One region of the Lonsdalea populi genome, then DNA from elsewhere that is predicted to be linked to it. Evidence: riboswitches for the same ligand, from Rfam matches in the RefSeq annotation. Region 1 holds a riboswitch; each other region holds the start of a gene.
What was found. A riboswitch is a leader RNA that binds a small molecule or an ion and turns the genes downstream of it on or off. The one in region 1 is predicted to bind thiamine pyrophosphate.

Region 1 (5,507 bases):
CCAGCAGCGCGGTCAACCCGACGCGTTCAGCGATGCGGGCTAACTCCTTGCGCTGTGGCGGCGTCAGCTTAAGACCGGGATGCAGCCCCAGAGCAATATTCTGCGACAGCGTCAGGTGGGGGAAGAGATTATTTTCCTGAAACAGAATCGATACCGGTCTCTTGGCCGGTGGCGTCTGGCGGTGGTCGACGCCGTTCAGCATGAGCTGGCCGCTCTCCGCCGGGAGAAAACCGGCGATAAGGCTGAGCAGCGAGCTTTTGCCCGCGCCGCTGGGACCGAGCACGGCGACGCGTTCACCGGCTTCCACGCGCAGATCGAACCGCATCGGCTGGTGCTGGTAGAGATAGGTCAATTTATCGAGAACGATCATAAGCGTCCGCCCGTTTTTCAATCAGAGTGAACAGAACAAAACACAGCAGCAGCAAAAGCAAGGCGGTCACGGCGCCGTCGGCGCTGCGGTAAGCGCCGATTTGCTGGTACAGATAAAACGGCAGCGTCCGGAATTGCTCATTGCCGAACAGCGCGATGATGCCGAAATCGCCCAGCGAGAGAATAGAGGCGAACGCCAGCGCCTGTGCGATCGGCGTCCGCAGCGCCCGCAGTTCGATGGTCTGCAGTCGCCGCCAGCCGCGGATATCCAACGACTGGCACAGCAGGTTGTAGCGCTCGGCGATGTCATACATGGGATTTTCCAGCACTTTGAGCGCATAGGGGATCGCCATCAGCGCGTTCGTCGCCGCCACCAGCCACAGGGGCGACTCCGGCAGCCCGACGGTGCCGTTCAGCAGCAGGAAAAATCCGCTCGCCAGTACGATGCCGGGCATCGCCAGAATCAGCATGCCGCTAAGATCCAGCAGTTGGCCGGAAAAATGGCGGCGACGCAGCTTGAGTTCCCGGCTGCTCCACAGCAGCATCAGCGTCAGCAGTACGCACAACAGGCCGGAGAGTACTGCGACCTTCAACGAAGTCCACAGCGCGTCCCATAGCGCGGGTTGACGCAGCACGGCGAGCAGGGAGGCGTTCAGCCCATTCGCCGCCACGGCCAATAGCGGCGGTAGCAGCAACAATAGTGCGGCCACGATCAACAGCACGTCCGTGATGCGGTTGAACAGCGTGTCCTGAGGATTACGCCAGCGCGCCTGCTGGCTGTAGCCGACCGGCAGCAGTTTAGCCAGCCGCTGGCTGAGCAGAACCAGACCGAGACAGCATCCCATCTGAATCAGCGCCAACAACGAAGCGCGCGCCGGATCGTAGTCGAAGCTTAGCGCCTGATAGATCGCCAGCTCAATGGTGGTGGCCTTAGGGCCGCCGCCCAGCGAGAGCACGACGGCGAAGCTGGCAAAACAGAGCATAAAGATCAGCGCGGCCGCAGGCAGGAGCTGTCGGCGCAGCCACGGCCACTCCACAATGCGAAAGTGCTGCCATTCTCCCATCCCGAGCTGCGCGGCCACCTGCCGCTGTTCGGTAGCGATGCTTTCCAGCGCCTGCAACATCAGACGCGTGGCCAGCGGCAGGTTGAAGAAAACGTGCGCCAACAGTATCCCGCCGAGCCCATAGGGAGAAAATGCGTAAGGTAGGCCAAATGCCGCCGTGATCTGTGAGAGCCAGCCTTGCCGCCCGTATACGCTGAGCAGACCGAACACGGTCACCAGCACCGGCAACACCAGCGTCATGGCGAATAGCCTCAACAGCCAGCGATGTCCCGGAAAATGGCGTCGATACAGTGCGCGCGCCAGAAAAATCGCCGGGATGGTCGACAGCAGCGTCGAGAGCAACGCCTGCCAAAAAGTGAAGCGAACGACGTGCCACAGGTAGTCGTCCTGCCACAGCGTGCGCCACGGATTCTGCGGCGCCTGAAGCCACAGAGCGCCGAAGGCCAGCGCGGCGACCACACTCAGCAGCAGCGCGGCGAAAGCGCCGGGCCAGAGCCAGCCGGGGATTAGCGGCTGACGGCGCGTTGCCATGCCTGGATCCAGTCATTACGGTGCGTGGCGACCTGCTCCGGCGTAAACGACAGTATCGCGGCCGGTTTGTCCAGAGACTGGAAACCGGCGGGCAGCGGTGTGTCGATAACCGGATACATCCAGTTGGTGGTCGGAATGCGCTGCTGGAAGGCCGGGCTGACCATAAACTTCAGGAAGCGCTCAGCCAACTGCGGCTGTTGGCTGCTCGCCAGCCGGCCGGCCACCTCCACCTGCAGATAGTGGCCTTCGCTGAAGGGCGCCGCGATATAGTTGTCTTTCTTCTCTTCAATAATGTGATAAACGGGCGAGGTGGTGTAGCTCAACACGAGGTCGGCTTCGCCTTTCAGGAACAAACCATAGGCTTCGCTCCAGCCTTTGGTCACGGTGACCGTCTTCGCAGCCAGCTTCTGCCAGGCCTGCGGGGCGTCGTCGCCATAGACTTTTTGCATCCAGAGCAGCAGGCCGAGTCCCGGCGTGCTGGTGCGTGGGTCCTGATAAATCACTTTCCACGGCGTCGGGTTGTCGACCAACTCATGCAGGCTGCGCGGCGGGTTTTTCAGCTTGTCGCGGTTATAGATAAAGGCGAAGTATCCGTAGTCATAGGGCACGAACGTGTCATTGTGCCAGCCGCCCGGCAGCGAGAGCGCATCGGTATCGACCGTCCGTTTGCTGAACAGGCCGGTGTTTTCCGCCGCCTTAAGCAGGTTGTTGTCCAGACCCAGCACGACATCGGCCTGCGTGCGCTTTCCTTCCATCCGCAGACGGTTAAGCAACGCCACGCCGTCGGCCAGCGCCACGAATTTCAGCTCGCAGGCGCACTCTTTTTCAAACGCGATTTTCACGCTGGGACCGGGTCCCCATTCCGAGGTGAAGGAGTCGTAGGTATACACGGTCAGCGTAGGTTTCGCGAACACCGGAGCAGTGAGAATCAACAGGCAGGACAGTAATTTTTTTAACACTTTGCACTCCTGAGAAAAGGGGCGGCAAAGGTCTTTGAGCAAGCGGCGAAGCACTCCCAAATCCCTTCGCCGGTATTAACCGGATCAGGTTCGACGGGTATTTTCTCAGCGTAAAGCGGACGGTATGACGGCGCCGGGCTTTATCGCACCCCGTTGAGAACTCACGCATTGTAGAGACTTCATACCCGGAGTCAAAGCGCGCGTCAGTTTTCCGGCGGCGCGAACCAGGCGGATTTGAAATCAAACCACCCCAGCGTATTCATACGAATGCCGCGCATGCTGCGCTGCCCTTGCAACTGCAGCCAATGATGGAACAGTGGATGGATCTGCTGCTGAGTCACAAGCGATTGGCTCCAGTCCGTCAGCGACCAGCGGCCCTGACGCCACTGGCTGGCGTCTTCGGCCAGATCCCGATCCAAACAGTGCTGCATCAGCGGCAGTTCGTAGAGCAGGGCGAACAGAGAGAACGCCAGCGGCAAATAGAAGTTGGCGCTGCCGAGCCAGATGTCGCTCGCCTCGCCACCCTGGTACCAGTCAGCATAGTCGATACAGCGGACCGACAGCGTGACGCCGTGGGCGGACAGCAGCCGACGAATAATGTCGCTGATGTCCTGATACTCGGCGTGCTCATGATAGAAGGTGAGGGTCAGGTGCGTAAGGTTGACGGGTTTGTCCCGAGTCAGGCGGGGCTGGGCGTGGTGCCAGCGTGGCAGCAGCCCGTAGGCCGGCGACCAGTTGCACTGGTAGGTTTCGTCCGCGAGCCCGAGCAGGGCGACCGGGCTCAGCGCCTGGCACAGCCAGTCCCTGATGTCCGGGCGAGAAGTCAGCGGCGAGCGCCGGTCGAACAGCAGAAAGTAACAGCCTTCCTCCAATCGGTTCTCTAGTTCGTTGTTCGGCGAATTGTCGTTTTGTAATTGAAGCGAACAGGAGGGCGTATCCAGCGCGTCCGGCAACACCCAGATGCTCACTTCGTCAATCAGCGCACGATAGCCAAAGTAGTCGTCAAAGGCGTTGATTTTCAGCTGTGTAACGCTGTTGCGCAGCACGGCGTAAGGGCCGGTGCCCACCGGATGGCGGGTGAAATCGGGCAGCACTTTCCACTCCTGCGGCAAAATCATCGCGGACACGCTGCCGAGCAGCCAGGGCAACCAGACATCCGGCGTCGTCAGCCGCACATCCAGCACGGAGGGGATGGGCGATTCGATGGCGCAGAGATGAGAAAACAGCGGCATGGCGGTGATGCGTTGCAGAGAGGCGATCACGTCGTCCATCGTCAGCTCCCGGCCGTGATGGAAACGCACGGCGGGGCGCAAATAAAAACGCCAATGCAGGGGCGAGACCTGCTGCCAGTGGTGGGCTAAATCCGGCAGGAGTTCCCCATTTTCCTCATTTATGGTGGTTAATCCGCTGAAGATCTGGCGGGCCAGATGCGTTTCCGAACGCCGCAGCGCCGAGCCGGGCAGCAGGTTACGCATCGGCCGGTAGTAGGCGATGCGCAGCAGGTGTTTGCCCTGCCGGAAGCTGCGTCCGATGTGGGAAAGCAGCATCTGCCGCACCTGCGATTTGTCTCCCACCAACTGCACCAACTGGTCGATCCGATCCTGCTCCAGCAGGTCTTCCGCCCGCTGTTGCTGCAGCGTCAGACCGGTATAGAGGAAGCTGAGCCGCGATCGTTTTCCTCGTCCCGCTTCGGCTTCCCAGTTCAGCCAGCCCTCTTCCTGCATGGCTCGCAGCAGCGACCGAATATGCCGTCGCGAGCAGTTGAGTACCCCGGTCAGCTCCTGCAGCGTGGTGTCAGTAGGCTGTCCTTGCAGATGCTGCCAGAGCCGGATGAACTGTTGTTGCAGTCGGGAAGAGGACATAAAGGGGAACTCCTCGGCATAAAGTCATCAATATATTTTCCCCTATTTTACGTTGATACTTTGCCATAACTAAAGTGCAAATAATGAACGGTCGGAGGGCATGACGATGGCACTATCACGATTGTATCGGAGTTATCGCAACATCCTGTCCCAGGGACACTCGGCGTGGGGGCGCTGGCTGTCGACTTCTCAGCGTCTGGCGCTGCTGATGCAGGTGACGCAGTGGCAGACGGAGAATATGTCTGATGAGGAATACCGTCACTGGATTTGACGACAACAAGGTTTCTGTTTTCTGAGTGATGGTGAAGCTTTCACCGCCCGGTGGTTATCCCACCGGCTTTTTTTTGCCCGAAATAAGTGATGCATATCCTATGCTAAGATGGGCTTTGAAAATGAGTCAAGGAACGTTAAAGTCGATATAAACATTCAACCTATGGTAACATGCTAGTAAATGAAACTGGGTTAATCGGTTATAGCGAAATAAAAAACTATCTTGATGTGACCATCCTTCAGTGAGACGTTTCAATTCAGTCTATTACATTAAAACAGGTAAAATAATTCACTATGAAGTTACGCAGAAGAAAGGCACGGCCCATCGTTCTGGGCGATGTCACCATTATTGACGATACACGTTTACGTAAAGCCATTACCGCAGCCGCGCTGGGTAATGCCATGGAATGGTTCGATTTCGGTGTATATGGTTTTGTCGCTTACGCCTTGGG
Region 2 (5,507 bases), 750 kb from region 1:
TAATCGCGACCGCTGAGCGCGCCGCCCCAGGTATCGAAAATCATGACCGCCTGAGCGCCCGCTTTGATTTGTGCGTTCAGGTAAAGGATGACGCTGCCCGCCAGTTTGTCCAACAACAGATGCAGCGTGCGGGGTTCGGCGAACAGCATTTTTTTGATAATGGTAAACGCCTTGCTGCTACCACCTTCGACCATATAGGTGGCCAACGTCCACGGGCTGCCCGAGAAGCCGATCAGCGGTACTTCGCCCGCCAGATTGCGACGGATGGTTCGTACGGCGTTCATCACGTAGCCCAGTTCCTGTTCCGGATCGGGGATCGGCAACGCCGCGACGTCGGCATGGCTTCTGAGCGGATGACGAAAACGCGGACCTTCGCCCGCTTCAAAATAAAGTCCCAATCCCATCGCATCCGGGATCGTCAGAATATCGGAGAACAGAATGGCCGCGTCCAGCGCATAGCGGCGCAGCGGCTGCAGCGTTACTTCGCAGGCCAGCTCGGCATTCTTGCACAACGACATAAAATCTCCGGCCTGAGCGCGCGTCGCTTTATATTCCGGCAGATAACGACCAGCCTGACGCATCATCCAAACAGGCGTGACATCAACAGGCTGACGTAACAGAGCGCGTAAATAGCGATCGTTTTTAAGGTCGGTCATGATCTTTTCCTTTTGGCGCCTGAACGGCAGGCGCGCAGGTCGCTGTGGTCTGGGTATTTCAGGCGGCAGTGTAGCGGGTTGATTCCCCTCAGGCTACACGCATGACGCAGACGGATTAGCCGTCGGCTTCACGGCACATCACCACCGTATCTTCTATCAGGCGGCGCGCCACGGTTCCCGGCGGCGGCAGGATTGGCAGTTTGTCGTAACGGAACCAGGCGGCATCGCGGAGCTCGGAGGGATCGTGACGCAGTTCGCCGTCGGCATACTCCGCAATATAGGCCATCATCAGAGAATGGGGGAACGGCCAGGGCTGAGAACTCACATATTGGAGATTTTTAATGCGAATATTGCTCTCTTCCATGACTTCTCGGGCTACGGCCTGTTCAAGCGTTTCACCCAGCTCGACGAACCCGGCCAGCGCGGTGTACATATTGCCCCGGTGGCGGACATGCTGCGCCAGTAAAATTTCGCTGCCGCGGCGGATCGCGACGATGACGCAGGGCGCAATCTGCGGATAGTAGCGCTCCCGGCAGTGGCCGCACAGGCAGGCCAGCTCGGTTTTGCTGTGGTGCATCTCATGACCGCAGTAGCCGCAGAAACGGTGGGCGCGATAAAACTCGGCCAGCTGAACTCCCCGGCCGGCCAACTGAAACAGCCCGCCCTCCACGTCCAGCAGTTGGCGCAGCGATCCCATCTCTTCAGGCATCGTCTGGCGCACCAGCCAGACAGGCTCGCCCTGCCATTCACCGATTCGGCGTGCGGGACACGTTTTCAGTCCCCATTGGGTGGAACAACCTTGCGGTAATCTCCCCTGAGGCAGCCAAATCTGATGGTTCTCGCTGACAACCCACCAGCCGTGCTCTTCACCTGTTAACGTTACTTCCATCTTTTCTTTCGCCCTCTGTCACCGAGTCTATGGCTATGATGTGTAGATATAGACAACATTAATGCATATAAATCAGACGCTCTACGCTTTAGCACAATACCACGCCATGGAAACTCGTTCCGTCGTTCTCTCTCCTCGCCGCTTTCAATCCGCAATCATGTATTTCGGTGACATTGCCCGCAAGAAGGATGATTTATCGCATATTTTGCGAAAAATAAGGCCACTGTCAGCAACAGGCATTTTCTATCGTTCTGACGCTGGCTGTCCTGCCGAAGACCTGCCCGTTGACCTCGCCCGTCGCCGATCCCGCCTTTGACAGCGACGTGTTGCCAGCATAAAGTGTAGGCGATTGACTTCGCCCAACTCACCGGGCGTCATCTTGTCGGAGTGCCCAGCGTTGCGGTAACGTGTGCGGGCTGAGACCGTTAATTCGGGATCCGCGGAACCTGATCAGGTTAAAACCTGCGAAGGGAACAAGAGTAATTTTTATCCTTTTCCCCAGACAAAATCGTCAGCCCCGGGGAAAAAGAAACGTCTCCATTACTCCATCCGAACTCCAGACAAGCAATGTTTCCTTTTAGCCAAACAGGAATTTGCTATGTCTACAGAAAAGAAATCGTCAGGACGCCGCGAGCAACGCGCCTCCGCACAACGTTTTATCGACGAGGTGCGGGGCACCGCCTTTCCGCAATCACGGCGCATTTATCTGACCGGCTCACGGCCGGATATTCGCGTCCCTCTGCGCGAAATTCAACTCAGTCCTACGCTGCTCGGGGGAAACAGGGAAGCGCCTCGCTACGAACCGAATGAACCCATACCGGTCTACGACACCGCCGGACCTTATGGCGATCCCGAAGCCGTCCCCGATGTTCGCCGCGGACTGGCTCGTATGAGAACCTCCTGGATCGAAGAGCGCGGCGACACCGAACAATTAGCCCAGCTCAGTTCCGGATTTACCCAACAACGTCTGGCCGATGCCGGTCTGGACCACCTGCGCTTCGAACATCTTCCCCAGCCCCGCCGTGCCCAACCCGGTCAACGGGTGTCCCAGTTGCACTACGCCCGCCGGGGGATCATCACGCCGGAAATGGAGTTCGTCGCCCTACGGGAAAACATGGGCCGCGAGCGGGTGTCGAGTCAAACGCTGCGTCGCCAGCATCCCGGCCAGAGTTTCGGCGCCCATCTGCCGCAGGTCATCACGCCCGAGTTTGTTCGTCAGGAAGTGGCCGCCGGGCGCGCAATCATCCCCGCCAATATTAACCATCCAGAATCCGAGCCCATGATTATCGGCCGCAATTTTCTGGTGAAGGTGAACGCCAATATCGGCAATTCGGCGGTCACCTCCTCGATTGAGGAGGAGGTCGAAAAGCTGGTGTGGTCCACCCGCTGGGGAGCCGATACCGTAATGGACCTTTCTACCGGCCGCTATATCCATGAAACGCGCGAGTGGATCTTGCGCAATAGTCCGGTGCCTATTGGGACAGTGCCGATTTATCAGGCGCTGGAGAAGGTCAACGGCGTCGCGGAAAACCTGACCTGGGAGATGTTCCGCGACACTCTGCTGGAGCAGGCCGAACAGGGCGTCGATTACTTCACCATCCACGCCGGCGTGCTGCTGCGCTATGTGCCGATGACCGCGAAACGCCTGACCGGCATCGTCTCACGCGGCGGCTCCATCATGGCGAAATGGTGTCTGTCGCATCACAAAGAGAGCTTCCTGTACGAGCACTTCCGCGAGATATGTGAAATATGCAGCGCTTACGATATCGCGCTTTCGCTGGGCGACGGCCTGCGCCCCGGCTCGATTCAGGACGCCAACGACGAGGCGCAGTTCGCCGAACTGCATACCCTGGGCGAACTGACCCACATCGCCTGGGAGTACGACGTTCAGGTGATGATTGAAGGTCCCGGTCATGTGCCGATGCAGATGATCCGCCGCAATATGACCGAAGAGCTGGAGCACTGCCACGAAGCGCCTTTTTATACTCTCGGCCCGCTCACCACGGATATCGCGCCGGGCTATGACCACTTCACCTCCGGCATCGGCGCCGCCATGATCGGCTGGTTCGGTTGCGCGATGTTGTGTTACGTGACGCCGAAAGAGCATCTTGGGCTGCCGAACAAAGAGGATGTCAAACAGGGGCTGATTACCTACAAGATCGCCGCGCACGCCGCAGATCTGGCGAAAGGCCATCCAGGAGCGCAGATCCGCGACAACGCGATGTCGAAAGCCCGCTTCGAATTTCGCTGGGAGGACCAATTCAATCTGGCCTTGGATCCGGAAACGGCGCGGGCCTATCACGACGAAACGCTGCCGCAGGAATCCGGCAAGGTGGCCCACTTCTGCTCCATGTGCGGCCCGAAGTTCTGCTCCATGAAAATTTCTCAGGAGGTACGGGACTACGCCGCGAGACAACAGGTGGACGCCCAGCCGATTGAGGTCGGCATGGCGCAGATGTCGGCCGAATTCCGCGCTCACGGCGGCGAACTGTATGTCCCGCAGGAGGAGGCCTGATGAGCGCCCCCCTGCTTTCGTTTCCCAGCGAGGAATCACGGCTGGGGCTCTACCCTGTCGTCGACAGCGTGCAGTGGATCGAGCGATTGCTCAGTGTGGGCGTGAAGACCCTGCAACTGAGGATCAAAGACCAGCCTGAATCTCAAATGGAGCCAGAGGTGATCAAGGCGATCGCCCTCGCCCGCCGCTATCAGGCGCGTCTGTTTATCAACGATGACTGGCAACTGGCCATCAAGCACCAGGCCTACGGCGTCCATCTCGGTCAGGAGGATCTGGATAACGCCGATCTGAGCGCCATCCGGCGCGCCGGACTGCGGCTGGGTGTCTCAACCCATGATGATAACGAGCTGGCGCGCGCCGTCGCTATCGCGCCTTCCTACATCGCGCTGGGGCATATTTTCCCGACGCAGACCAAAGCGATGCCGTCGGCGCCGCAGGGACTGGCCGAACTGGCGCGTCATATCAGTGAACTGGCGGGACGCTTCCCCACGGTCGCTATCGGCGGCATCAGCATCGAACGGGTGCCTTCCGTGCTGGCGACAGGCGTCGGCAGCATCGCCGTCGTGAGCGCCATCACTCAGGCGGCGGACTGGCGACAGGCGACCGCGACCTTGCTGCGCCTGATCGAAAAGCGGGAGGCGTAACATGCTGAACGATCAGGCCTTTATGCGTTACAGCCGCCAGCTGTTGCTGGAAGATATCGGTCCCGTTGGTCAGCAGCGGCTGGCTGACGCCACCGTGTTGCAAGTCGGTCTCGGCGGTCTGGGCGCGCCTTGTGCGCTCTATCTGGCGGCCGCAGGCGTCGGCAGGCTGCTGCTGGCGGATCATGACACGCTGCATATCTCCAACCTGCAACGCCAGGTGCTCTATCGCACTGAGGATATCGCGCAACCTAAAGCGATTCTGGCTCAGAGTCAGCTGTTGGCGCTGAACCCGGACATCGCGATCGAAGCGTTACAGTCGCGATTGGAAGGCGAAGCGCTGGCTGAAGCGGTCAGCCGCGTCGACCTGGTGCTGGACTGTAGCGACAACATGGCGACGCGCCATGCCGTCAACGCCGCCTGCGTCCGGGCTGAAAAACCGTTAGTCAGCGCCAGCGCCGTCGGCTTCGGCGGCCAATTGCTCGTGCTGACGCCCCCCTATCTTCACGGCTGCTACGCCTGCCTTTATCCGGATGCGACCGAGCCTGTGCGCAACTGCCGCACCGCCGGCGTATTGGGGCCGGTTGCCGGGGTCATGGGGACTTTACAGGCCTTGGAGGCCATCAAACTGCTGTGCGGACTGCCCTCCATGCTGGACGGCAAGCTGAGGCTGTTCGACGCCCGCCAGCAGCAGTGGAATACGCTCCAGCTCTCCCCCGCTGCGGGCTGCCCGGTCTGCCGGAGCGCCGTATGAAAATTTTTATCAATGAGGAAGCCATCACGCTGGAGGAGCCGATCAGCGTGGA
Region 3 (5,507 bases), 1.7 Mb from region 1:
ACGTATCCACTGCCCCCGCGCCACGCTTTTCTGCTACGCTGACTACACTATTTTCGGAGGCGCTCTGTGTAGGTTCGCCCCATTTTCGGTTTCCTCAAGGTCTTTTCAGGGAGTACGCCGACATGGCGCAAAAACCACAATCTCTTATCATTTTAAACGGCAAAAGCAGCCAAAATGACGAGCTGCGTCAGGCGGTGAAAACCCTGCGCGAAGAAGGTTATTCTCTGCACCTACGCGTTACGTGGGAGCACGGCGATGCGTTGCGCTATATCCAAGAGGCAATGGCGCTAGAGGCGGACAACGTGATCGCCGCCGGCGGCGACGGCACCATCAATGAAGTCGCGGTGGCGCTGGCGCATCAGGAAGCGGAACACCGCCCCTGCCTGGGGATTGTGCCGCTGGGCACGGCCAACGATCTCGCCGCCAGCTGCCGGATTCCGGCCGACCTGCAGCAGGCGCTGCGGCTGGCGATACTGGGCCGCGCCACCGCTATCGATCTGGCTCAGGTCAACGACCGCCACTACTTTATCAATGTGGCGACCGGCGGCTTCGCTACCCGCATCACCACCGAAACCCCCGCCGCCATGAAATCTGCCCTGGGCGGCGCGGCCTATGTACTAAACGCGCTGCTGCGCATCGACATGCTGAAGGCCGAACGCTGTCAGGTCAAAGGTCCGGATTTTGACTGGGAGGGCGATATGCTGGTCATCGCCATCGGCAATGGTCGTCAGGCCGGAGGCGGACAGCAACTGTGTCCGGAGGCGGTATTGAATGACGGACTGCTGCAACTGCGCGTGTTGTCGGCGAAGGAGCTGTTGCCGAATATGATGCAGGCCCTGATGTCGGGCGGCGAGAATCCCAACATGATCACGACCGCCCTGCCGTGGCTGGAAGTCACCGCGCCGAATGAGATGACGTTTAACCTGGATGGCGAGCCGCTGACCGATAAACACTTTCGTATCGAGGTGGTGCCGGCAGCGCTGCGCTGCCGTTTCCCCAGCCCTTGCCCGCTGCTGCGCGAGTAGTCGACCGGGGCCGAGATACCGCTATTCGCGTCGAAGGCGCTGACTGTTCGCCAGATACAAGGTCACTACCAGGATCAAAATCGCGCCTGCGTAGATCAGGGTATAGGTGGGATTTTTGTGGTCGACGATAATCAGCCGCACGATGGCGGTGATCCCGATATAGACAAAATAGCGCAGCGGGAAATGGTATCCCGACTCAAAATACTTCACGATCAACGCAATAAATTCGAAATACAGAAAATACACCACCAGACTTTCAATCAACAGGTAAGTGGAATCCCTTTCACTGCTGACCATCAATGCCTTCGCCAGATGCAGCGTCTCTTTACCCAAAAACACCACCAGAATAATAGCGAGAGCCAGTAAACCTATATTGAGTATCGTTTGTAACCCTTTGGCGATCATGATCGAACGCGTTGAACCTGCCATGTACATGACTCCTAACCATCCTTCATTTTTTCTGCATCTACGCCGGCGGCAGACTGCTATTGCTGTGTGCGGCTTCCCCCGCGGACGTCGTGAATCGGCCGGAAAAACCTGACGCCGGTCACAAAATTACCGGTAGCCCCTGAGACTGTCCATGTAAATTTCATCTTCCGCAGAGATAGGCATCACCACCAGCGGTAAAAATGATGCACCGGCCCGATTCCTTGACCGACTTCCAGCGTATCCGCCTGTTGTAAGGCCCCTTGCAGATAGGCTTTGGCGGCGGTCACGCAGGCCGACCAGTCGTTACAACGGGGACGCAATGCCGCCAACGCCGCCGATAGCGTGCAGCCCGTACCATGAGTATGGCGGGTATTGACTCTCTGCGCCGAGAAACGCTGCGGCGGCTCCCCGGTGGCGAACAACCAATCCGGACTTTCGCTGCCGGCAAGATGGCCACCCTTCATCAACACAGCCTGACAGCCCAACGCGAGCAGCGCTTCGCCCTGCTCCCGCATCTCGTTTTCATTCTCAGCGACCGGACGCGCCAGCAACGCCGCCGCTTCCGGCAAATTCGGCGTAATGATCGAAACCTGCGGCAGCAGCCGTTGACGCAGCGATTTGATCGCCTGCGGTTGCAGCAGCGGATCGCCGCTTTTCGCCAACATCACCGTATCCAGCACCACGAACGGCACCGGATAGCGGATCAGCCGTTCGGCGACGACCTCCACAATATCCGCCTCGGCCAGCATGCCGATTTTGACGCTGTCTATCCGCACATCGCTGAGCACCGAGTCGAGTTGAGCGCCGACAAAGGCGGGTTCGATGCGACAGACCGACTGCACGCCGCGCGTGTTTTGAGCCACCAGCGCCGTCACCACGCTGGCACCATAAGCTTCGAGCGCGGAGAACGTTTTCAGGTCGGCCTGAATACCCGCGCCGCCGCTGGGATCGGTGCCGGCAATCGTCAATGCGTTAATGCGTTTCATTTTGCGGCCGCCTCCGCCGCCGTAAACAGCTGGTCGAGAAACCGCGGCACAAAACTGCCGGGACCGGTCGCGCCTTCGGCGGCACGCTGCCCGCATTCGGACATTACCGCACAGGCGGCGGCGATATGCTGCAGGCGATCGCCCGGCAGCGCACAAAATCCCGCCACCACCGCCGACAACGCGCAGCCGGTCCCGACGACGCGGGTCATCAGCCAATCCCCGCCCGCCACCGCCCAGTCACGCTCGCCGTCGGTGACGTAATCCACCTCGCCGGTCACCGCCACGCAAACGGACCAGCGGCGGGCAAGCTCCCGCGCCGCTGGCAGAGCGGCCAGCGAGGTGTTGCCGCTATCTACCCCGCGCCCCTGCGAGGCGGCGCCGGACAGCGCCAGAATTTCTGAAGCGTTACCGCGTAAGGCAGCAGGCCGCAGCGCAAGAAGTTCACGGGCGAAGTCGCTGCGAAAAGTCAGCGCCCCGACGGCGACCGGGTCCAGCACCCAGGGGCGATTAGCCCGATTGGCGCTCGCCACGGCAAACCGCATGGCGTCTGCCCGGACCGGTTCCAGCGTGCCGACATTGATCAGCAACGCATCCGCCCACGTGCTGAACTGCGCGGCTTCGCTGCGCTCCACCACCATCGCGGGCGACGCGCCCAGCGCCAGCAGCACATTGGCGGTAAGGCTTTGCACGACATCATTGGTCAGACAGTGAATCAGAGGGGAACGGCGGTGAAAGTGTTTCAGAGAATCCGCCGCAAGCGCGGACGGGAACGGCACAGGTCGAGTATTCATAAGTCTCCCAACCGGCGATCAAGAAGGCGGGAGCCGGTGAGACTCCATGACTTCCCTACGCTGGCATTATCCAGATCAGGTGGTACGGGTCTTTCTCAGCCTTCATATGGAAGGGCACCCCGAGTCAACGTTCATGATTATTCGGCCTGGCGGCGCAAAGGTCAACGACGGTCTGCCATCACGGCGCGTCGGCAAGAGTCAAAACGGTGTAGCGCGAAGATCGGAAGCAAGAAAAGGAGGGATGAAGCGGGAAGAAAGGACTACCGGCATAACCGGTAAGATTCAAAAAGAGGACCGACGCCGCACGGATTTCACGGCGTCGGTATTTCATCCTCAGCGAGAACGGCTCTCCCGGCATGACGCCGGTCAGAAAGCCGTCTTGTGGTACAGGCGCGAGACCAGATCCGTAATGCACAACACCAGCGAGGACCGGATGCGCTGCTGATAGCGCTGTTTTTGCATCTCCAGCAGCGAGGTGTCCACCCCATCTTCCGGTAAATGCGAGTTGAACTGAGGCGGCAGCGGCGTAATACCATGCAGCATGCTGACCGGCCCCAGAATTTCATCATCGGTGAAACGGTAGCTTTGCCCGTTATGCTCCAGCTCATTGTTTAACGCCAACAACAGTTCAACGTCTTCATACTCGTCTCGGCTGATAACGCCCAGTGCGTAGATCAGCTTGAGGCGAACCGGCAGCGCTGACAGCGGGCCGCTGCCTTCCAACAGCGGTTCCACGGCATATTTAACGGCATAATCATCCTTACGGAACGCTTGCAGGACCAGATGGTCAATCGCCTCGGCCAGAAGTTCGACCGCCGCCTGGATAAACCCCGGCACGGTCGGTCTGGCATTCAGGCGTTCAAGAATGTGACTTTCGAACGCCTGCGCGTCTTCCATCCCCGTCTGGGGTTGCGGCACCTTTTTCTGCGCCGAGTGCGGCTCGGTAGTCTCTACCCGACGTTTACCTTCGGGAAAATAACGCTGTTCTGGCATCAGTATCGTTTTTCACCTTGCGTTACAGAGAGTGATACAACGCTGCCACCTGCGTGACAACCTCGGGGCGATCTTCCAGTCCGGCGATCTGAACCAGCGCCTTTTCAACGCCGTTCGCATCTATCAGCGCCGTCATTTCACGCGCCTGCACATCCTCAACGCTACGGTATTTCAGCGCCGCGGCGATGCCGATCAGCAGGTTACGATGCGGCAGCCCGTATTCCAGCGTACCGCGCAGCGGCCGGATTAACCGATCGCCTTCACCCAGTTTACGCAGCGGCTGGCGGCCCACGCGTTCTACGTCGTCATGCAGATACGGATTCTCGAAACGGCTGAGGATCTTGTCGATATACGCTGCATGCTGCGCCGGATCGAAACCGTAGCGTTTGATCAGCACCGCGCCGCTTTCCTGCATCGCACCTTTCACCACCGCGCGCACCGCGTCGTCGAGTATCGCTTCGCGGATCGTCCGGTAACCCGCCAGACACCCAAGATACGCGGTAATTGCGTGGCCGGTATTGAGCGTAAACAACTTGCGCTCGACATAAGCCATCAGGTTGGCGGTAGGCTCCATCCCGGCGATAACCGGCAGATCGCCCTTGAACTGCGTGCTGTCGACAATCCATTCGCTGAACGTTTCGACCGTCACCTCCAGCGAATCGTCGTTCGCCGCGGCGCTGGGCGGCACGATGCGGTCCACGGCCGAATCCACAAAGCCCACATGCTCGTCGACCCACGCGTGCAACGCTTCGGGCAACACCGCCATGACATGCTGACGGAGCTGGCTGGTGCCGCGCACCATGTTTTCGCAGGCGATGATATTCAGGGGCTGCTGATTGCCGCGCTCATGCCGTGCAATCAGCCCCTGTGCCAACGTGCCCGCAATCTTACTCAGCACCTGCGGCCCGACGGCGGTGGTGATGATGTCCGCTCGGGCGATTTCGTTAATGGCGTCGGGGCTGCCGCTGTGCACCGCGCTGACGCGGTTTACCCGTTCAACGCGCGACGCCTCTCCGACGACATGTACTTCGTACTGCTGCTGATGGGCCAGTTGATCCACCAGCGGCTGATTGACGTCGGCGAAAATGAGCTCGGACTTGGCGTCCGCCAGGAGTTTGCCGATGAAACCACGACCGATATTGCCTGCACCAAAATGAATCGCTTTCATTATAGACCTCGATATCTTGTCAAAACCGTTAAGCAGAACGCACGGACCGGTCGAACGCCGGTCCAGTGACCTTACGCCACGCGTTCGCCGGAGAGCAGCTCCAGCATCTCTTGCA

Region 2: it holds a riboswitch for thiamine pyrophosphate, as region 1 does, so the genes downstream of both, thiC (phosphomethylpyrimidine synthase ThiC) here and thiB (thiamine ABC transporter substrate binding subunit) in region 1, are expected to answer to the same signal.
Region 3: it holds a riboswitch for thiamine pyrophosphate, as region 1 does, so the genes downstream of both, thiM (hydroxyethylthiazole kinase) here and thiB (thiamine ABC transporter substrate binding subunit) in region 1, are expected to answer to the same signal.

The regions. Positions count from the first base shown of each region.
Region 1 is NZ_CP065534.1:489,901-495,407, forward strand. It holds gene thiQ (thiamine ABC transporter ATP-binding protein ThiQ) at 1-370, opposite strand, end outside; gene thiP (thiamine/thiamine pyrophosphate ABC transporter permease ThiP) at 354-1,964, opposite strand; gene thiB (thiamine ABC transporter substrate binding subunit) at 1,940-2,923, opposite strand; TPP riboswitch at 2,967-3,086, opposite strand; gene sgrR (HTH-type transcriptional regulator SgrR) at 3,127-4,785, opposite strand; gene sgrT (glucose uptake inhibitor SgrT) at 4,892-5,056, shown strand; gene proP (glycine betaine/L-proline transporter ProP) at 5,350-5,507, shown strand, end outside.
Region 2 is NZ_CP065534.1:3,596,638-3,602,144, forward strand. It holds gene hemE (uroporphyrinogen decarboxylase) at 1-656, opposite strand, end outside; gene nudC (NAD(+) diphosphatase) at 772-1,545, opposite strand; TPP riboswitch at 1,919-2,035, shown strand; gene thiC (phosphomethylpyrimidine synthase ThiC) at 2,144-4,060, shown strand; gene thiE (thiamine phosphate synthase) at 4,060-4,704, shown strand; gene I6N93_RS15955 (HesA/MoeB/ThiF family protein) at 4,706-5,455, shown strand; gene thiS (sulfur carrier protein ThiS) at 5,452-5,507, shown strand, end outside.
Region 3 is NZ_CP065534.1:2,671,384-2,676,890, forward strand. It holds gene yegS (lipid kinase YegS) at 123-1,025, shown strand; gene psiE (phosphate-starvation-inducible protein PsiE) at 1,047-1,454, opposite strand; gene thiD (bifunctional hydroxymethylpyrimidine kinase/phosphomethylpyrimidine kinase) at 1,637-2,440, opposite strand; gene thiM (hydroxyethylthiazole kinase) at 2,437-3,231, opposite strand; TPP riboswitch at 3,267-3,363, opposite strand; gene I6N93_RS11720 (MltR family transcriptional regulator) at 3,598-4,128, opposite strand; gene I6N93_RS11725 (mannitol-1-phosphate 5-dehydrogenase) at 4,247-5,392, opposite strand; gene I6N93_RS11730 (PTS mannitol transporter subunit IICBA) at 5,464-5,507, opposite strand, start outside.